Regions from separate parts of the Bacillus tuaregi genome, predicted to be linked through region 2. Evidence: riboswitches for the same ligand, from Rfam matches in the RefSeq annotation. Region 2 holds a riboswitch; the other holds the start of a gene.

Region 1 (10,219 bases), 750 kb from region 2:
GCTGTATTGAGCTGGTTGCCATTTTGTGTATTACGGCCATTATCTCGCATATTGTTGTTATTGTTATTGCGAACAGTCCAATAGGTAGGCCGATTATTGTTAGCGGCTCTATTGTCGTCGTTATCTAAGTAATCTTCAGTAAGCGGACCGCGATGATCAAAGCCATACGCTGAACGGTCATCTACCTCGCGATTTCGATTGTTTACCTGATATACATTGGTACCTGCTCGGTTGGCCGTATTGATCTGATTGCCATTTCGAGTATCCATCGCATCATTTGTATCATTATTACAAGCCACCAGGCTTAGAATAAGCATAGGGGTCACAAAAACACTGAATTTCCGTTTTCTCAAGTTGATTTCCTCCTTCGATTAGATGGACTACTCTCTTATTATTTTTAGTTCTAAGAAAAGTATTGATGGGAATAACCGACTAATTTGGAGGAGAGACAATAGAATTGGCAACTAAAACAAGATGAATACGATAAATAATGTGCCTGTGGAGGAGTATTGTCCCCCTTGAATAGGCAATTCAAGGGAGCTGTAAATTCTGGAATGTGAATGAAACTACATTCTTGTTTCGGAGATTGTACTTCTTATTTTTTCAAGAGAACGCTGAGCCTTTTCTTTATTTAGAACGACTAAGTTAACATAAAGGGCGTCAATAAGGCTGAGTTGTGCGATTCTCGACGATAAGGCTTCTGAACGATATTCATTGTCCTCGGAGCTTGTATAAAGTGCTACATCAGCATGCTGGGCTATTGGGGATTTTGGATAGCCGGTAATGGCAATCGTTTTCGCTCCATTTCGCTTAGCTGTCTTTAAAATATTTAAGGTATCCTTATTTGTCCCTGTATGAGAAATAATAACAGCTGTATCACTTTCTGTTAGCTGGGAGGCAGATGTAAGCTGAAAGTGGGAATCAATAAATGCAAACGCTTTAATTCCTGTGCGCACAAATTTATGGAACGCATCCATAGCAATGACTGCAGATCCACCCGTGCCATAAAACTCTACTCGGTTGGAATACAGCAAGAGATTGACTGCCTTTTGAATGGCTGTGTGATCTAGAATCTCTACTGTATTTTCAATCGTTCTAATATTTGCTTGGAAGACTTTATCGGCAATGGTCTTAGCATCATCATCATCCGAGATTTCAATATCCTCTTGGATTTGTTGGTTCGGAGTGATGATTTCAGAAGCAAGGGCAATCTTCATTGCCTGGTAGCCCTTAAAGCCGATTCGTTTGCAAAAACGAAAAACAGTTGCATCTGCTATATTTAAATCCTCAGCAACTTCATTGATGGTCCCGTGGATAATTTTATCGGGATCATCCAAAATATAATCGGCTATCTTTTTTTCTTTCTCGCTAAGCCGAGCGTAATTCGAACGAATTTTTCCTATGCAATTTTGTGACATTCCGATTTTCCTCTCTATCGTGTTTACCTTCTTAGTATACCATAACCATTTAGTAAAAAATATTCCTTAATTTATATAGTATTAGTTAAAAAAAATTTATTAGTTTCATAAATATTCTTTAATAAATATTCTACTACAGAAAGTGTGTTTGGAAAGTAACGCGTTTGAGAATTTCGTGAATCCTATGTTAAAATGGGATAATGCAATGATAAAAAATAATAAATGATATGTGGATTTGTTTTAGAGAAAGAAGGAATAAAATTGATTATTAGGTCTGAGGAAGATTTACAGGGTCTGAAGGAAATTGGAAAAATAGTTGGAACGATACGGGATGAAATGATAAAAAAAACAAAACCTGGCATTACAACAAAGGAGCTTGATGACTTTGCCGGGGAGCTGTTTGAAAAATACGGGGCCCTTTCAGCACCGAAGGGCGAATATGATTTTCCTGGCTTTACCTGCATCAGTGTCCAGGAAGAGGTTGCCCATGGAATCCCGGGAAGCCGTGTTATTCAAGATGGTGACTTAGTCAATATTGATGTATCCGGTTCGAAAAACGGCTATTATGCTGACACTGGTCTATCTTTTGTCGTCGGTAACGGGAACCCGGAGCTAGAAAAGCTTTGTGAAGTGGCAAAAAAAGCATTTGAAGCTGGTTTGACGAAATTTAAGGTTGGCGCAAGAAAGAATGCAATTGGTAAAGTGGTCTATCAAACAGCAAGACAAAATGGTTTTACAGTAATTAAAAACCTAACTGGACATGGGGTAGGTTTATCATTACACGAAGCACCCGATCATATTTTGAATTATTATGATTCATGGGATAAAGAAATTCTTCGCGATGGCATGGTGATTGCTTTTGAACCATTCGTTTCAACAGGTGCGGAAGAGGTTTATCAATTAGATGATGGATGGACGTATGTTACAGAGGAGCGAAGCTTTGTTGCTCAAATTGAACATACCGTAATTGTAACGAAGAATGGACCTGTTATTATTACAAACTAATCAAAGTTAATCAGTTACATTCCTGATGGTACAGCTGTCAGGAATTTTTTCTATGCTCCTTTTCTAAATTAGACAATAATTTACTTCTTCATGTGAATAATATAAACGACTAAAAGGAACGAAAGGAGACGAGGATGAATCCTATTATTATCAGTAAACAAAAGTTTCCGTCTCCGAATCCGGAGATTGAATTATCGATTATTACTTATCTGGTTGAAGGTTTAAAGGTGAAGGGATTATTAGCAGAGCCTAGAAATGCTGACATCTATGACGGATTTCTTTATTTAAGAGGCGGCATCAAAAATGTTGGAAAGGTGAGACCGGCCAGGATCGTTCAATTTGCCTCAGAAGGGTTCATTGTATTTGCTCCATTTTATCGCGGCAATCAAGGAGGGGAGGGAAATGAAGATTTTGCCGGAGAGGACAGGGAGGATGCTTTTTCAGGCTTTGAGCTGCTTCGTTCACATCAAAGGGTTAAAAACGTTCATATTTTTGGTTTCTCCCGCGGAGGTGTAATGGCCTTATTAACAGGAATTACATTCCCAGACGCAGCCTCTGTTGTTACTTGGGGAGGTGTTAGTGATATGTCATTAACATATGTGGAGAGAAAGGATTTAAGAAGAATGATGAAGCGAGTCATCGGCGGGACTCCAGCGAAGGTTCCTGAGCAGTATCAATACCGTACGCCCCTATATGATATAGAGAAGCTAAGACCTCCCGTGTTGATTATTCATGGTCGAAGGGATATTAATGTTTCGGTTGAACACGCCTATCGACTAGAGAAGCGCCTAAAGGACCTGAATAAAAAAGTAGAGTGCTGGTATTTTGACCAATATACACATTATTTTCCTCCGGCAATAAACAGGCAAATTGTCGCTGATTTAACGTTGTGGATGAAAAAGCAGGCTGACTAATGGTAAGATATCAGAAAGAAAGGATAGATTTTCATACATGATTAAAATCTATTAAAAAAGGAGAGGGAATAGGATGGGAATGCCTTTAGAATTAAATACGATGATTGTGACAAAGGGTAAGGAACAGAGAATTGGCGAGAATGATTTTACTTTAGTAAAGGATGATTACCGAATCTACCCAATTGAAATCCCGCTCGAAGTTAGAAAGACAAAGGACAGTGAGCCGGGAGCATATGCTGTCATAAAAAGACTAGAATGGGAAAACAGCAAGACTACCATTACATATCAGCTAATATCATTGAATACAACTAACTAACAAAAAACAGCAACTCTAGAGTTGCTGTTTTTGTTTATTTATGCCATTGGTCCGCCTTTTTCGATAATATCTGTTGAAACGTTTTGGAACTTTTTAAAATTGTCGCGGAATTTTGCAGCTAGTTCCTTTGCCTTCACCTCGTACTGCTCCTGATTCGACCAAGTACGATTAGGTTGTAGGACATCATCTGGTACTCCAGGTACATGTAAAGGAATTTCTAAGCCAAAAATTTCATCCTTTTTCGTTTCAGCATTCGCCAGTTCACCTTCAAGTGCTGCTTGAACCATTGCGCGAGTATAGCTTAGCTTCATACGTGAACCAACACCGTATTCTCCGCCAGTCCAGCCTGTATTAACAAGGTATACATTTGCATTATGCTGGCTGATTTTTTCACCAAGCATTTCTGCATAGCGAGTTGCTGGTAATGGTAGGAATGGTGAACCGAAGCATGTTGAGAATGTTGCTTCTGGTGATGTCACACCGCGTTCCGTACCTGCAAGCTTAGACGTGTATCCACTTAAGAAGTGGTACATTGCCTGCTCCTTTGAAAGCTTCGCAATAGGAGGTAAAACGCCAAATGCATCAGCAGTTAAGAAAATAATTGTATTGGGATGACCTGCAACACTTGGGTCAACAATATTTTCAATGGCCTGCAGTGGGTAAGCAGCACGAGTGTTTTCCGTCAATGTGCCGTCATCATAATCGGCAATGCGTGTATCTTGATCAAGCATAACGTTTTCTAATACAGAGCCAAAACGGATGGCATCGAAGATTTGCGGTTCTTTTTCACGAGATAGGTTGATACATTTAGCATAGCAACCGCCTTCAATATTGAATACGCCATTTCCTGACCAGCCGTGCTCATCATCACCAATTAGACGACGGTTTGGATCTGCAGAAAGGGTTGTTTTTCCTGTTCCTGATAAACCGAAGAAAAGGGCCACATCGCCTTCGTTTCCTACGTTAGAAGAGCAATGCATTGGCAGGATGCCATTCTCAGGTAATAAATAATTCATAATGGAGAAGACTGATTTTTTGATCTCTCCTGCATATTCTGTTCCACCAATCAGAACCGTACGCTGTTCAAAGGAAATAATAATAAATGTTTCTGAACAAGTACCATCAATGGCAGGGTCCGCTTTAAAATTAGGGGCTGCAATAACGGTAAAGCCAGGATCATGGGCTGCTAATTCTTCCTTTGTAGGACGAATAAATAACTGATGGGCAAATAGGTTATGCCATGCATATTCATTAATAACCTGGATAGGTAGACGGTGCTTTTCATCAGCTCCAGCGAAGCCTTTAAATACAAACACTTCGTCTTTCTCTTTTAAAAATTCCAACACTTTATTGTATAGACTTGAGAATACCTCTTTCGAGATTGGCTGGTTCACAGAACCCCAGTCAATTTTGTCCTTAACAGACTCTTCTTCCACAATGTATTTATCCTTCGGGGATCTTCCAGTGTACTTTCCAGTTGTAGCGATTACCGCGCCGGTTGAAGTTAATTGCCCTTCCTTCCGTGTTAATACTTTTTCGACAAGTTGTGGTACAGATAATTGAGTAAGAATATTAGTGCCATTAAGAAATTCATTTATTTCTTGTTTCAAACTTACAGAATTCATCCGACGAATACCTTCCTTTAATCAGTTTTATTTAAATTTACATTCGGAGTGATTTAGCTCACAATTAGTATAGCACAATTATTTGAATAGTCTATACTATTGATGAAAGTTTTTGGTCTTTTCCCAAAAATTAAAATGGTTGAATACTTTGATTAAAGACTAGCAAATTTTTATATATATAGTAATTATTTGATGTGTATTCATTGACAGCCTTTCTATCGGTACGATAAGATGTTTCATTGAACGGATACTCTCTTATCCCGAGCTGGTGGAGGGACAGACCCAATGAAACCCAGCAACCTGCTAAGCAGAGCATAATTAGATATAAAACTAGCTAACTAATTATTGTAGAAAATTTTTCGTTTACAAAATATTGAGGTAGAAATGTTTTATATGTATGCGATTCTTTTAGTAAAGGTGCTAATCTGTGGCAAGGATTCATTTCCTTGAACGATAAGAGTGAAAGGCGCGAATTTTTTATTTTCAACCTTTTCACAAGATGAGAAGGTTTTTTTATGCGTCTCCAATAAATAAGGAACTAATTTACTCTGATTTTTAATAAATAGGATAAATTCACCTTATTTTTTCCAAACTACTAGGGGATGAGTTCCGTATCATAAGAGATTGTTAATGCACTGTTTCTTCGCAATCTCTTTATATATAAGGAGGAAATCAGATTGTCAAAACGTCGCTTGTTTACTTCAGAGTCAGTTACTGAAGGCCATCCAGATAAGATTTGTGATCAAATTTCTGATGCCATTTTAGATGAAATTCTTACCCAGGATCCTAATGCACGTGTGGCTGCTGAAACATCAGTTACGACCGGCTTAGTATTAGTTTCAGGTGAAATTACTACATCAACATATGTAGATATTCCCAAAATTGTTCGGAATACCGTAAAGGAAATTGGCTATACACGAGCCAAGTATGGCTTTGACTCTGAAACATGTGCCGTATTAACGTCTATTGATGAGCAGTCTCCGGATATTGCAATGGGTGTTGACCAGGCCTTAGAAGCCCGTGAAGGAAACATGACGGATGAGCAAATTGAGGCTATAGGAGCTGGAGATCAGGGTCTTATGTTCGGATTTGCCTGCAATGAAACAAGTGAGCTGATGCCATTACCGATTTCATTAGCCCATAAGCTTTCCCGCCGTTTAGCAGAGGTACGTAAGGATAATACCTTGGCATATCTTCGTCCTGATGGAAAAACGCAGGTTACAGTAGAATACGATGAAAATGATCAGCCTGTTCGAATTGATACGATAGTCATTTCGACTCAGCATGATCCAGAGATTGGTTTGGAACAAATTCAACGAGATCTTAAGGAGTACGTCATTTCTCCAGTTGTGCCAAAAGAGTTAATTGATGATCAAACAAAGTATTTTATCAACCCAACCGGTCGTTTTGTTATCGGGGGACCACAGGGGGATGCCGGTTTAACAGGTCGAAAAATTATCGTTGATACATATGGCGGCTATGCTCGTCATGGCGGTGGTGCCTTCTCTGGTAAGGATCCGACAAAGGTTGACCGCTCTGCAGCTTATGCTGCCCGTTATGTAGCGAAAAATATTGTTGCCGCTGGATTGGCAGATAAAGTAGAGGTTCAATTTGCCTATGCGATTGGTGTAGCCCGTCCTGTATCGATTTCAATCGACACATTTGGTACAGGTAAAGTAGATGAGGATGTACTCGTAGATGTAGTGAATAAAAACTTTGATTTACGTCCTGCAGGGATTATCAAAATGCTTGACCTTCGCCGCCCAATCTATAAACAAACGGCTGCCTACGGTCATTTCGGTCGTGTGGATGTGGACCTTCCATGGGAGCGTACGGATAAAGCCGAGCTGATACGTGATCAAGCGTTAAACAGTGCTTTATAATCTTATAATTCAAATGAGAAAACAGGAGTCGCATTATCATAGTGCGGCTCCTGTTTCCGTTTAAAAGAACTGCAGCAGATTCAAGTAATCAATATGAATAGGAAAAAAATTGTACAATGTTTTAGAATAAATAGAAAAAGTATAAACTGCTTATAATAGCATGATTTTCCCATTGTTTTTTTTTTCACTTCATGACATTATAAAAAAATTAGTGGTAGTATAAGAGAGTATGTTTTTTTGAGTAATTTAAGAACCTTTATGTGAGGGGCTTTTAAATAAAGAATGGAGTGACGTACATAATGTGTGGTTTTATTGGTTGTGTACATGAAAAGGCACAGAATTTTAATGAAACTGAAAAACAATTATTCCAACAGATGAATAATCTGATAACCCACCGCGGACCTGATGATGATGGATATTATATGGATAACCATATCCAATTTGGCTTCCGTCGATTAAGTATTATTGATATTGAAAGCGGCCACCAGCCCTTAACATATGAAAACGAGCGCTATTGGATCATTTTTAATGGCGAGGTTTATAACTATGTTGAATTACGTGAAGAGCTTATCAAAGAAGGGCTTTCATTTGAAACAAGCTCTGATACAGAGGTTATCATTGCTCTCTATAGTCATGTAAAGGAAAAAGCCATTGAACGTTTACGCGGGATGTTTGCTTTTGTGATTTGGGATAAAGAGGAACAAACTCTTTATGGCGGAAGAGATCCCTTTGGAATCAAACCATTCTTTTATTATGAAGATGATGAAAGAACGTTTTTCGCCTCTGAGAAAAAGAGCATTTTGCTAGCCATGAAAAATGATGTATTAAACTATGAATCCTTACAGCATTACTTAACCTATCAATTCGTACCAGAGCCAGAGACACTGTCACAAGGCATTCACAAGCTTGAACCGGGCCACTATTTTACTAAGAAAATCGGTTCGCCAATGGAAATTAAACGCTACTGGAAAGCGAATTTCCAGCCTGTTCAAAAATCAGAAAGTGATTTTATTAAGGAAATTAAAGATGTACTATTTGATTCTGTCAAAATTCATATGAGAAGTGATGTACCGGTTGGTTCGTTCCTATCTGGCGGAATTGACTCCTCTATTATTGCTTCCATTGCGAAAGAGTTTCATCCGGCGATTAAAACCTTTTCGGTGGGATTTGATCATAACGGCTTCAGTGAAATTGATGTAGCAAAAGAAACAGCTGATAAGCTGGGGTTAGAAAATATCAGCTACGTGATTTCTCCTGAGGAATATATGAACGAAGTGCCAAAAATTATGTGGCATATGGATGATCCGCTCGCAGACCCTGCCTGTGTACCGCTTTATTTCGTTGCTCGTGAAGCGAGAAAGCATGTAACGGTTGTTTTATCAGGTGAGGGAGCTGATGAGCTGTTTGGCGGCTACAATATATACCGAGAGCCGGAATCGCTTAAAATGTTCAATAAGATGCCCCAATTTGGCAAGGTATTCCTAAGTTGGATTGCCAGACTAATGCCAGAGGGAATGAAGGGAAAAAGCTTTATTGAACGTGGTGTGACACCGATGGAGGATCGCTATATCGGGAATGCGAAAATGTTCACAGAGGCAGAAAAACAGCAGCTACTGAACGTTTTCAATTCTAATCTGCATTATACAGATATTACGAAGCCGCTATATCGTGAAAGCCGTGGCTATGACCCGGTCGATCAGATGCAATATATTGATATCCATACTTGGATGCGCGGTGATATTCTTCTTAAAGCAGATCGTGTGACAATGGCACACTCACTGGAGCTCCGCGTCCCATTTTTAGATAAAGAAGTGTTCCGTGTAGCCTCACAAATTCCAACAAGCCTAAAAACTGCGGATGGTACAACGAAATATGTTCTACGTAAGGCGGCTGAGGGCATCGTTCCAGATCATGTCCTAAATCGGAAAAAACTAGGCTTCCCCGTGCCCATCCGTCACTGGTTAAAGAATGAAATGAATGACTGGGCAAAAAAAATAATCCGTGAAAGTGACACGGATCATTTGCTAAATAAAACGTATATTTTGAATCTGCTTGAAGACCACTGTCAGGGAAAAGCCGACAATAGCCGGAAAATCTGGACGGTATTAATGTTTATGGTTTGGCATCAGATCTATGTGGAGAAGAAATATGATTTTGATCAAGAGGCCGTAAAACCAATGAGTCAGGCCGTTAGAGGCTAATAAAGATACGTAATGGCCTGTTTACCCATTTGCACCCAGGAATCCTCGAATTCCGTTATGGGTGCTTTTTTGTTTTTTTCACCTGTTAAAGGGTCATTAAAGTAGACATACTGCTTATCGTAGCCAGTAACTAGCACGGAATGCTCTTTATAGGTGATTTTGACAGGACCGCTTGGTGTCTGCCAGGTTTGAAAGCGGCTGTCTGGAAGCCTGCTGTAGGCTGTATTAATGATGACCCATACAGGACGGTTGTCAGAAAGGTGAACCTTCACCTCATGAAAGTCAGCTCCGGTAAAATCAACGATCTGCCCCGGCAAGTACTGTTCGGCTAGGTTATTTATTGGTTTATGGTAAACTCCTAGTCCAGGATTATGGTAAGAGTACATATCTCCGACAAATCCGTCATTGGGGTGACCGAAATAAATAACCCCGTTTTCCTTGCGATAGGTAGAAGGCTCCTTTTTAATCTGTTCAGCAAGTGTCATTTTATCGACTTGGACACCTGCATGCTGAAGGAGCATTGCCAGACTTGTTACTTCACAGCCGCGTGGGAGCTCTGGCATTTGTTTAATAATCGGTGCATCCACAAGGGCACTGTCTTTTACCGTTATATTGGAGTGGTCAAAGGTTTCCTGGATAAAAGTATTGGTTTTGGCAATGGGTGATTGAAACCAGGTCTTGATCTGCTCTATGGCATTAACCGAATTCCTCTGTCCTATTGAATCCAATGTAAATCCACCTACTAATACAATCAAAACCACACTAAATGTAATAAATGATGTAAACAAGGTCTTTCGCTCGATTAATTTTGCGATTAGCGTAATGAGCAAGATAAATAACACAGCAATGAAAAGATA
Region 2 (10,219 bases):
CATACCAAGAGACGGAATTTTTTGCTAGAAAAAAATAACAAAATACTAGTTTTGTTCATAAGGTTTGAAATTAGCTGCGATATATTTTTTTCTTTAAGTAGAGAAGTCCTCGAATTTTAGGGTTAAACAATCTAGCTGTGATATATATCACTTTAAATGCGGTAGAAAAGTACTATTCTGAATTTTGGAGGAAATAGAGAACAATTAATTCAACTAGCAGCAAAGAGGAGAGAATAGGTGGATGAAAAGAGGAATTACATGGCAGCTTGGTATGATGATAGTTTGTGTACTATTTGTTTCAATGTTGATTACATCTGTATCTAACTACTGGGTAACGTATAAACATACATATAGAGCTGCGGGAATTGAAGCAGTTGGATGCGCTAACATCACAACAGGTTTAATTTCACCAGGTGATATTGAGAAAGCAATCAATGGGGATATAATAACACGTGAAGCATTAGAAAAGACGATTAGCTGGACAGTCGAACATAAACAAATTTTTGAAAATCAATATATCATTCAAATGGATGGGACAATCCTAGCAGCTGATGAGAGTATGAAAAAACAAGGATTTAAGGCTGGGGATACTTTCTACATTGATGAACAACTAATCGAGACGCTAAAGGAAACAAAGCATCCACAATACTCTGATATCTATGAGTTTGGCGGTATGAAACGTTTAACCGGGTACGCTCCGATTTTTAAGGACCATGATCCTAGTAAAGAAATCATTGCATTAAATGCTATTGACTTCGATGCAAAAATCGTAACTGAAAGAACCTGGGAGTCTGTGAAGGGAACTGTTATCTTGGGTCTGTTGCCAATGATTATCGCATGTTTGATCACTATCTGGATGATTAGAAGAAGAACAAAACCAATCACTAGTTTAATAGAGTATGCAAAATGCATTGCAGACGGTGATCTATCTGTTGAAAATGTTAATACGAAAAATAATGATGAAATTGGCGAATTGGGTAATGCCCTTAATTTTATGGCAAAAAATTTACGTGAACTGATTCAGCAGGTTAGCTCCAGTGCCGAACGTGTAGCTACTTCCTCCGTGGACTTACATCAAATAGCAAAGCAAACGAATCATGCAACAGAGCAGATTTCCATATCGATGAGTGAAATCGCATACAGTGTTGACAAACAAGTTCAAAGTGTAGAAGAAACTGCTCAAACCGTAAGTGAAATTTCAGCTGGAGTCAATGTAATTTCCGATAATGCCCATAGTGTTACCATGACTGCAAAGAAGACCTCTGAAAAAGCGGAAGAAGGCGGTCTAGCCATCAAAACAGCCGTAAATCAAATGAATTCCATTCAGGAAACAGTTAATGGGCTAGCCGAAGCGGTAAAAGGATTAGGAGTCCGATCAGAGGAAATTGGTCAAATTGTTGAGGTAATTACCGGGATTGCAGCTCAAACTAATTTACTAGCCTTAAATGCAGCAATTGAAGCAGCCAGGGCAGGGGAGCATGGACGAGGTTTTGCCGTTGTAGCAGGTGAAGTTCGAAAATTAGCTGAACAATCAGCTATGTCAGCAAAACAAATTTCAATCTTAATCTCGACGATTCAGGATGATACGAGTAAAGCAGTTCTTTCGATGGAAGTGGTTTCGAAAGAAGTAGCATCAGGAATTGAAGTGGTTCATACGGCAGGCGGCTCCTTTGAAATTATTGAGGAATCGATTTTTGAGGTAACAGAGCAGATTCAAGCCGTATCTGCAGCAGTTCATCAAATGGTAGCAGGTACGGAGCAAATGGTTCAATCTATGCGATTTATTACAGATGCTGCGGAAAATGCTGCATCGGGCACACAGCAAGTGTCGGCAGCAACCGATGAACAGCTGGCCTCAATGGAAGAAATCTCAGCCTCTGCAAGTATCTTATCTAATATGGCAGAGGAACTCCAGGTAATTATCAAGAAATTTAACTTCATTCAGCAGAAGTCCTCCACTTCTACAAGTGGGGGATGAATGCAAATCGTACTTCGATTCAGTGGAGGTTCAAACCCCGGCTGAATGAAGTTAAGCCTCCGGCGGATGTCACGGATTTTTTAAAGGTAGTTTACCCGAGCGAGCTCAGGTAATCCGGACGCAAATTCGACGGGCGAATTTGATAATTCAATAATAAAAAGAGGAATACTTTCAACTAAATGGTGGATAGAAAAGGCGATATCATTTTCTTGTAATCTAACTGCTAAATCTAGAGGCAAAACTAGTTGATTCATGTTATAATCTTTAAACATAAGGACCCTTCTTTCTGATTTTATTTGGTGTGGTAACTTAATTTTATCAGAAGTGGTCCTTATTTAATGTAAAAATATTTAAAACCGGTGAAATTTTACTTGTCGTAAAATTTCACCGGTTTTTTCATTTCAGAGGAGGGTTTTGTCCCAGCCTCTTTTTCACATTCGACCAGATTTGAAGATGGCATAAAGGATAAATAAGAACATGAGTGTGGCAACAATCGAGCCGACTTCAATGGCTGGAAACTCCCATAATAGGTTTCGCTGGCCAGCAATGGCGCCGCCAATGATAAGTCCGACCATGAGAATACTAAAAGATAAAAGAATGATACTAAAGGCAAGCCTGTTACTGATTTTATCCAGTCTGAGCAAAAATTGCTTGAATTCAGGTACGCTGATTTCAAAATGCAGCTTTCCTTTTTGGATAGTAGCTGTTAAGTCCTTAAGATTTTTTGGAACCTTTGATAATAATTGCATATTTTCAACAAGTTCGTCCCACGAGCCTTTAATGACCTTTTTGGGTTCAAAGCGATGCTTCAGAAGCTTTTCACCAAATGGTTTGACTGTATCCATGATACTGAGATCAGGGTCCAGATCCTTTACGACACCTTCAATAATAAGCAGTGTCTTACCTAAAATGGTCAAATCTGAGGGAATCTGGATTTCATGATGGTGAATGATTGTAAGCAGATCGTTCAAAGCAGCCCCAATGCTTAGTTTGCTCAATGGGATATCCGAGTATTTCATGACAAATTCATCAATTTCAATATATAAAGAGCCTAAATCGGTTTGATCTGATTGGATTCCCATGGAAGAAATGGCCTTTAACAAGCCCTTTGTATTTCTTCGCTGAAGATTGATGACCAGTGAAGCAAAATGATATTTCGTATCTTCACTTAAACGTCCTACCATACCAAAGTCTAAATAAGCAATGTGATTCCCTGGCATAATATAGATATTGCCTGGATGCGGATCTCCATGGAAGAATCCTTCTATCAAAATCTGATGAAGCATGGATTCTGTAATTCGTTTGGCAATCAATTTACGATTGTAGCCTTCTTCGTCAAGCTTTTTGATGTTATTGACCTTTATTCCATCCACATAGTCCATGGTTAGTATTTTTTTTGTAGAAAGACTCCAGTGGACCTTTGGAATAACAATTTCCGCTTTTTGAGTGAATTGGTGAGCAATTCGTTCACTATTTCTTCCTTCGATTTGATAATCAAGCTCTGCTCTTAAACAATTAGAAAACTCTTCAATAATCCGTCGAATCTGATAGTGTTTTGCCCAGGAGATTTTATCCTCCATAATTCTTGCTAAATCATCGAGTATTTCCAAATCTGTTTCAACGATGGGTTTAATATCAGGCCGTTGTATTTTAACGGCTACCCGTTCTCCTGTATGTAGAATCGCCTCATGTACCTGGCCGATAGACGCACTTGCAAGCGGAGTTTCGGAAAAAGAATGAAAAAGAGTATGGATGCTTTCTCCTAATTCTAATTCAATCATGCTGCGCGCCTGTTGGTAGGAGAAGGAAGAAACCTGATCCTGCAGCTTTTCCAACTCTTCGGCGATTTCAATTGGTACAAGGTCACGTCTTGTGCTGGCAATTTGCCCAAGCTTGATAAAGGTGGGCCCTAAGCCCTGTAGCACTTCTCTGAGCTTTATTCCGGCATATTTTTTACTTAATTGCGAACTTTCCTGATTTTTAGGTAGGTGATGCTTTGTGAGTCCTAAGCGATATACTAAATGACTGAAACCGTTTCGTAAAAAAGCGTTGCTAATTTCCTGATATCTTTGTGCATGTTTTAGTCTTTTGCCAAGCATGTATGTTCCCCCAAGCCCAAATTTTCAATTTAGATTCTATATCACACGAATATTGTGTAGAATTTGTCTGTTATAGGGTTAGTCTAAGCTGACCTTCCTTTTTATGATACAACATTTTTCTTCATCCGTATCCTACTTCATAAAAAAGTGATTGTCTATTCTTTGCTGACAATGCGTGCTTTTCATAGGAGTTGGGCAATATACTACTATTTAAGATTATTCAGCAGGTGACCTTTCCTTCTATTAGTGGGGAATCTAAAAAGGCGATTTGCAGAAAGGGGAATAGGTTATGAAATTAACACCAGAACAGCGAATTGAGCTTCATGGTTTTAATAATTTAACGAAGTCCTTAAGCTTTAATATGTATGATATTTGCTATACAAGAACGCGAGAAGAACGTGAAGCCTATATAGAATATATTGATGAGCAATATAATGCTGACAGATTGACCAAAATATTAAAGCACGTTGCTGATATTATTGGAGCGCATGTCTTAAATGTGGCTAAGCAGGATTATGTACCACAGGGTGCTAGTGTCACGGTTTTAGTTTCTGAGGGACCGGTTGTGGAAGTGCCGACAGGGTCCTTTGAGGAAACGCCAGGCCCGCTTCCTGATAATGTCGTTCTGCAGCTTGACAAAAGTCATATTACCGTCCATACATATCCAGAATATCATCCGGAGGAAGGTATCAGTACTTTTAGGGCTGATATAGATGTGTCAACCTGCGGCGAAATCTCTCCACTTAAGGCATTAAATTACTTGATTCATTCTTTTGAAACGGATGTAATGTCGATTGATTACAGGGTAAGAGGCTTCACAAGAGCAAAAGACGGACACAAGCTATTTATCGACCATGAGATAAACTCCATTCAAAATTATATCCCGGACAATATTAAGGAATTATATGACATGATTGACGTCAATGTGTATCAAGAGAATATCTTCCATACGAAATGTAAATTGAAGGAATTTGATTTAAATAATTACTTATTTGGTTATTCAAAGGATAAGCTGAATCCTGAGGAAATGAAGGAAATTTCAGCCAGCTTAACTGCAGAAATGCATGAGATTTTTTATGGGAAAAATATGTCTCGCCATCTTCAATAGGGGTCATGAAATAGTAAAAGCTGTTGAATAAACAACAGCTTTTACTATTTTATGACCGCTGGATCATCGAACTGGAGTAATTTTTAACAAGCTTCTGTAAATTTCGATGGCTTTCTCTTACCTTTATCGATTCATCAATAATTTTTTGAAAACCCTCTAAATCTTTATCGTTGGCATTGAGAACGGATCTTGTCACACTTTCAGCGATTTGTTGTAAGGTTGGTTCTGAGCTCATCATAATGACCACCTTTCCTTATTTTGCTCCTTAATAATTTATCGAAAGGGGCTCGATTCTCCTGCTGGGAAACTTGTAAACTTATCTACATTTATCAGCAAATTCATTTTAATTTAGTGATGGTTCAACAGGGTATCTATTATTTGGAGCAAATAAACAGAAACAGCCATCCAAATAGCGAGTTTCCACCTTTGGTTGGCTGTTGGATGGTTGATTGTTGTTGCTTAAGGGAAAGGGCATTCCGATTACGGCTGGTTGCTGATGTTTTTCTTGGCCATATCGACTAATTCCTTAACCATACTGCCCCCAAGCCTTCCTCCAATTTTACCGGCCTGCTCGGATGTCAGCTGACCGTTATATCCATTTTTTAATGGTACACCGCCTTCTTCGGCCGCTTCAAATTTTGCATCCTCCGGTTTACTACTTCCAGCCACTTTTGCTTTTAGTTGATCAAGTCCTTTTCTTGCATCGGGTATAAGGATTTTATTTTTATTTTTACGTGTCAAAGTAATTCCTCCTTTAGGTTAGAGTTTCCTTAATCGCTATGGAATAACTAAGCATAATAAGTTTCATGGGAAAGAAAAAAATATGAGCATTTAAATTGTATGTTTTTTATGAGTAGTGCTATTATTTGCATAATAACTCTTGGCAACACGAAGCGTTTTAATAGGTTAGAAAAAAACATGTAGGATCGATTATAAAATATCTTATCAAGAGAGGTGTAGGGACTGGCCTGATGAAGCCTCAGCAACCGCAGATATATTTTGAATGGTGCTAAATCCAGCAAAGCTTGGCTTTGAAAGATAGGGGGAGATTTCTTTTTTATACAAAAAAGTTCTCTTCTAAAAAGAAGATGATTTTTGTATGGGAAGGGGAATAAGATGAAAAAACTACTAACAGTTGATGAATATTTAGATTTGTATCTTCTAGCAGGAAAGCTTGGCGATCCATCCTGGCAGAACGAGATAATGGATAAGCTAAAAAAAGGGGAATATATAGCAGAGCAAACGTTGAAAATTCGTAATCTTTGGAATAAATATAAAAAGGTTAATATGGAAATGCTGGATCTGTACCGACAACTACAGAAGGATGCATCGAACGAAGCTGTTACGGAAAAAATCCGCGCCTTAAAGCTACAGCGAAGCACCATCAATAAACAAATTCAACAAGAACAAAAGAAATCTCAGCACTCGCACTCCAAATCAACCAAATAAGCACTTTTATAGTCATAACTACAATAGGGGATTGTTCTCTGACGCATTAAAGCGCCGGGGGACAGTCCCCCGGTACGTTAATAGGGTAATGGGTTGATTTGGCGAAGAAGAATGTGAAAATAGTTCATAATTTGTTCAATATTTCACAATCTATGATGGATTTTATGTGTTATTCTAATACCATAGAAAAACAAAGGAGTGATAAACATGATGGTTTGTAAATGGATGAACTTTTCTACCGACACAGAAACGTATACACAGGATGATTTCGAAGGATTAGTGGGAGATCGTTTTGAGGCGATGGTTATAAAGGAAAGCACTAAGCTTCCTTCTTATATATGGACAAATAATTTTGTAGTGATCGTTAAGAACAATTCGAGTAAATTCTCTGATATATCATTCGAGAAAATACCAAGAAACCCTGTGCGGGAATAATCATCCACAACTGCAAGCCCCATCAGGTGACACATCATGTTTTTTATTTAATTATTTTTTTTTGACAACTAATGTGAAATACTTCACAAATTTGGAGGTAAACAAATGGCTGTAAAAGAAAGAGAAGTTATGGAAAAAAGTAAAGTAGAATCACCATCAGTACCTGAAATGATTGATACTCTTGTGGATAATGGCTTAAAGGCATTAAAGGAATTTCATTCATTCGATCAGGAAAAGATTGATGAAATTGTAAAAAATATGGCTGTTGCCGGTATTGACCAGCATATGCCTCTTGCCAAGTTAGCTGTAGAGGAAACGGGTAGAGGCGTTTATGAAGATAAAATCATTAAAAACATTTTTGCAACTGAATATATCTATAACAATATTAAATATGATAAAACAGTAGGCATTATTAATGAAAATGAGTTGGAAGGAACCTTCGAAATCGCTGAACCAGTTGGAGTGATTGCTGGTGTAACACCGGTTACAAATCCAACATCAACTACATTATTTAAGGCTATAATTGCCATAAAAACCCGTAATCCAATTATTTTTGCTTTCCATCCATCTGCGCAAAAATGCAGCAGTGAAGCAGCGAGGATTGTGAGGGATGCTGCGATTCTAGCAGGAGCTCCTGAACATTGTATTCAATGGATTGAAAAACCGTCATTAGAAGCAACAAGATTATTGATGCACCATGATCATATTTCACTTATTTTAGCTACTGGCGGTTCTGGCATGGTTAAATCAGCTTACAGTTCAGGAAAACCAGCGCTTGGAGTAGGACCTGGTAATGTTCCTTGTTATATCGAAAAGTCTGCCAATCTTCATCGCTCAATAAATGATTTGATTTTATCTAAAACCTTTGACAATGGAATGATTTGTGCCTCAGAGCAGGCCGTTATTATAGATAAAGAAATTTACGCAGAAGCCAAAAGTGAATTAATAGCCAATAACTGCTACTTTTTAAATGAAGAAGAAAGAGCCAAGGTTGAGAAACTGGTTATCAATGAAAAATCATGCGCCGTTAATCCCGATATTGTCGGAAAGCCTGCCCATTTCATTGCGAAAATGGCTGGTGTAAACGTGCCAGAGGATACGAAGATTCTGATTGCAGAATTAAAGGGTGTCGGTGCCCAATATCCGCTGTCACGAGAGAAGCTAAGTCCAGTCCTTGCCTGCTTTAAGGTAAATAGCCTTGAAGAGGGTCTTACAAGAGCGGAAGAAATGCTCGAATTTGGCGGTCTTGGTCACTCAGCCGTTATTCATACAACAAATGAAGAAGTTGTAAGGGAATTTGGTACAAGAATGAAGGCCTGCCGTATTATTGTCAACGCACCATCTTCTCAAGGGGGAATTGGAGATATTTATAATGCGTTTATGCCTTCTCTAACACTTGGCTGTGGTTCATATGGCGGTAACTCCGTTTCATCAAACGTAGGGTCTATTCATTTGATTAATAAAAAGAAAGTCGCAAAAAGGGCAGTCAATATGCAATGGTTTAAGGTTCCACCGAAAATCTACTTTGAAAAAAATGCTATTCAATATTTAGCTGCGATGCCAAATATCTCAAAAGCATTTATTGTTACAGACCCTGGTATGGTAAAGCTTGGATATGTGGATAAAATTCTCTACTATTTAAGAAAGCGCCCGGATTATGTTCACTGTGAGATTTTCTCTGAGGTTGAGCCAGATCCATCAATCGAAACGGTTATGAAAGGTGCAGAAATGATGGCACACTTCCAGCCTGATGTTATCATCACACTTGGTGGCGGATCTGCAATGGATGCTGCAAAAGGAATGTGGTTATTTTATGAATATCCAGATACTGAATTCTTTGGCTTAAAGCAGAAATTTATGGATATTCGCAAACGTATCGTGAATTTCCCTGATTTAGGAAGAAAAGCCCGTTTGGTTGCGATTCCAACAACTTCAGGAACAGGCTCTGAGGTCACCTCATTCTCGGTTATTACAGACAAGCAGGCGAACATGAAATATCCGTTGGCAGACTATGAATTAACACCTGATATTGCGATTATTGATCCGCAATTTGTGATGTCACTGCCAAAATCTGTTACAGCAGATACCGGTATGGATGTTCTGACACATGCGATAGAGGCTTATGTATCTGTCATGGCCAATGACTATACAGATGGACTAGCTCAAAAAGCAATCCAGTTAGTGTTTGAATATCTGCCAAGAGCGTACCGAAATGGTAACGATGCAGAGGCTCGTGAAAAAATGCATAATGCATCTGCCATTGCCGGAATGGCGTTTGCCAATGCCTTCCTTGGCATTAATCACAGCTTAGCGCACAAGCTTGGAGCAGAATTCCATATTGCACACGGTCGTGCCAATGCGATTTTACTGCCACACGTTATCCGTTATAACGCAACGAAACCAAAGAAATTCACTGCTTTTCCAAAGTATGAAAAGTTCATTGCGGATAAGCGATATGCAGAGATTGCTAGAATGCTTGGATTGCCTGCTCGCACAACCGATGAAGGTGTTGAAAGCTTAATTCAAGCAATTGTAAAACTAGCTAAAGAGCTTCAGGTACCTATGAGCATAGAAGCAAATGGTATAGATAAGAATTTATTTGCTAGTAAGGTAGAGTTTTTAGCTGAAAAAGCATTTGAAGATCAATGTACTACAGCAAATCCTAAGCTGCCGCTTGTAACTGAACTAGCAGAAATTTATCATCTAGCATATAAAGGTGTTTAATATTATCAAAATGAATTTGTAAATGAATAAGTAAATGAATAGAGAAAAGCCAGCTTACATTCACAGTGAGCTGGCTTTTTTTCTATAAGAATAGAAAATCAAGATAAAATTGAATATTTTTTGACGAAAATGTGACAAATTTGAGTCAAAACACTTTAAATTAAACCATAATTAAGGTTATAATAAGATTAATAAAAATGAAAGCGCTTTTACAAATAAGAAAATAGATTAAGGACTGTCTTAATAATAGGTTAATAGCTTAGTTTGTGTAGATGCTGTGGATGGCAGAAATCTAATAGAAACCTTCTTTGGAAGGATAAGAAGAGATCTCTTTTATACAAAAATAGTTCTCTTCTTTAGAAGATCATTTTTGTATATGAAAGGGGAAAATACCATGAATGCAAATAAGGTAAATTTAGAAATTGA

What was found. Region 2 has a riboswitch for S-adenosylmethionine ahead of BQ5321_RS10355 (hypothetical protein). Riboswitches for the same ligand answer to the same signal wherever they lie in the genome.
Region 1: another riboswitch for S-adenosylmethionine. It lies ahead of metK (methionine adenosyltransferase); the one in region 2 lies ahead of BQ5321_RS10355 (hypothetical protein).

What each region holds. Positions count from the first base shown of each region.
Region 1 covers NZ_LT629731.1:930,295-940,513, forward strand. Annotated here, with positions in the region: gene BQ5321_RS06805 (MurR/RpiR family transcriptional regulator) at 567-1,418, opposite strand; gene map (type I methionyl aminopeptidase) at 1,680-2,423, shown strand; gene BQ5321_RS06815 (alpha/beta hydrolase family protein) at 2,558-3,337, shown strand; gene BQ5321_RS06820 (DUF2584 domain-containing protein) at 3,411-3,653, shown strand; gene pckA (phosphoenolpyruvate carboxykinase (ATP)) at 3,692-5,278, opposite strand; SAM riboswitch class I at 5,531-5,738, shown strand; gene metK (methionine adenosyltransferase) at 5,956-7,161, shown strand; gene asnB (asparagine synthase (glutamine-hydrolyzing)) at 7,461-9,362, shown strand; gene BQ5321_RS06840 (C39 family peptidase) at 9,359-10,219, opposite strand, start outside.
Region 2 covers NZ_LT629731.1:1,681,084-1,691,302, forward strand. Annotated here, with positions in the region: gene BQ5321_RS10325 (methyl-accepting chemotaxis protein) at 242-1,978, shown strand; gene BQ5321_RS10335 (ABC1 kinase family protein) at 2,410-4,077, opposite strand; gene speD (adenosylmethionine decarboxylase) at 4,367-5,185, shown strand; gene BQ5321_RS10345 (hypothetical protein) at 5,235-5,423, opposite strand; gene BQ5321_RS10350 (alpha/beta-type small acid-soluble spore protein) at 5,666-5,926, opposite strand; SAM riboswitch class I at 6,125-6,230, shown strand; gene BQ5321_RS10355 (hypothetical protein) at 6,302-6,634, shown strand; gene BQ5321_RS10360 (hypothetical protein) at 6,842-7,069, shown strand; gene adhE (bifunctional acetaldehyde-CoA/alcohol dehydrogenase) at 7,175-9,793, shown strand; gene BQ5321_RS10370 (hypothetical protein) at 10,188-10,219, shown strand, end outside.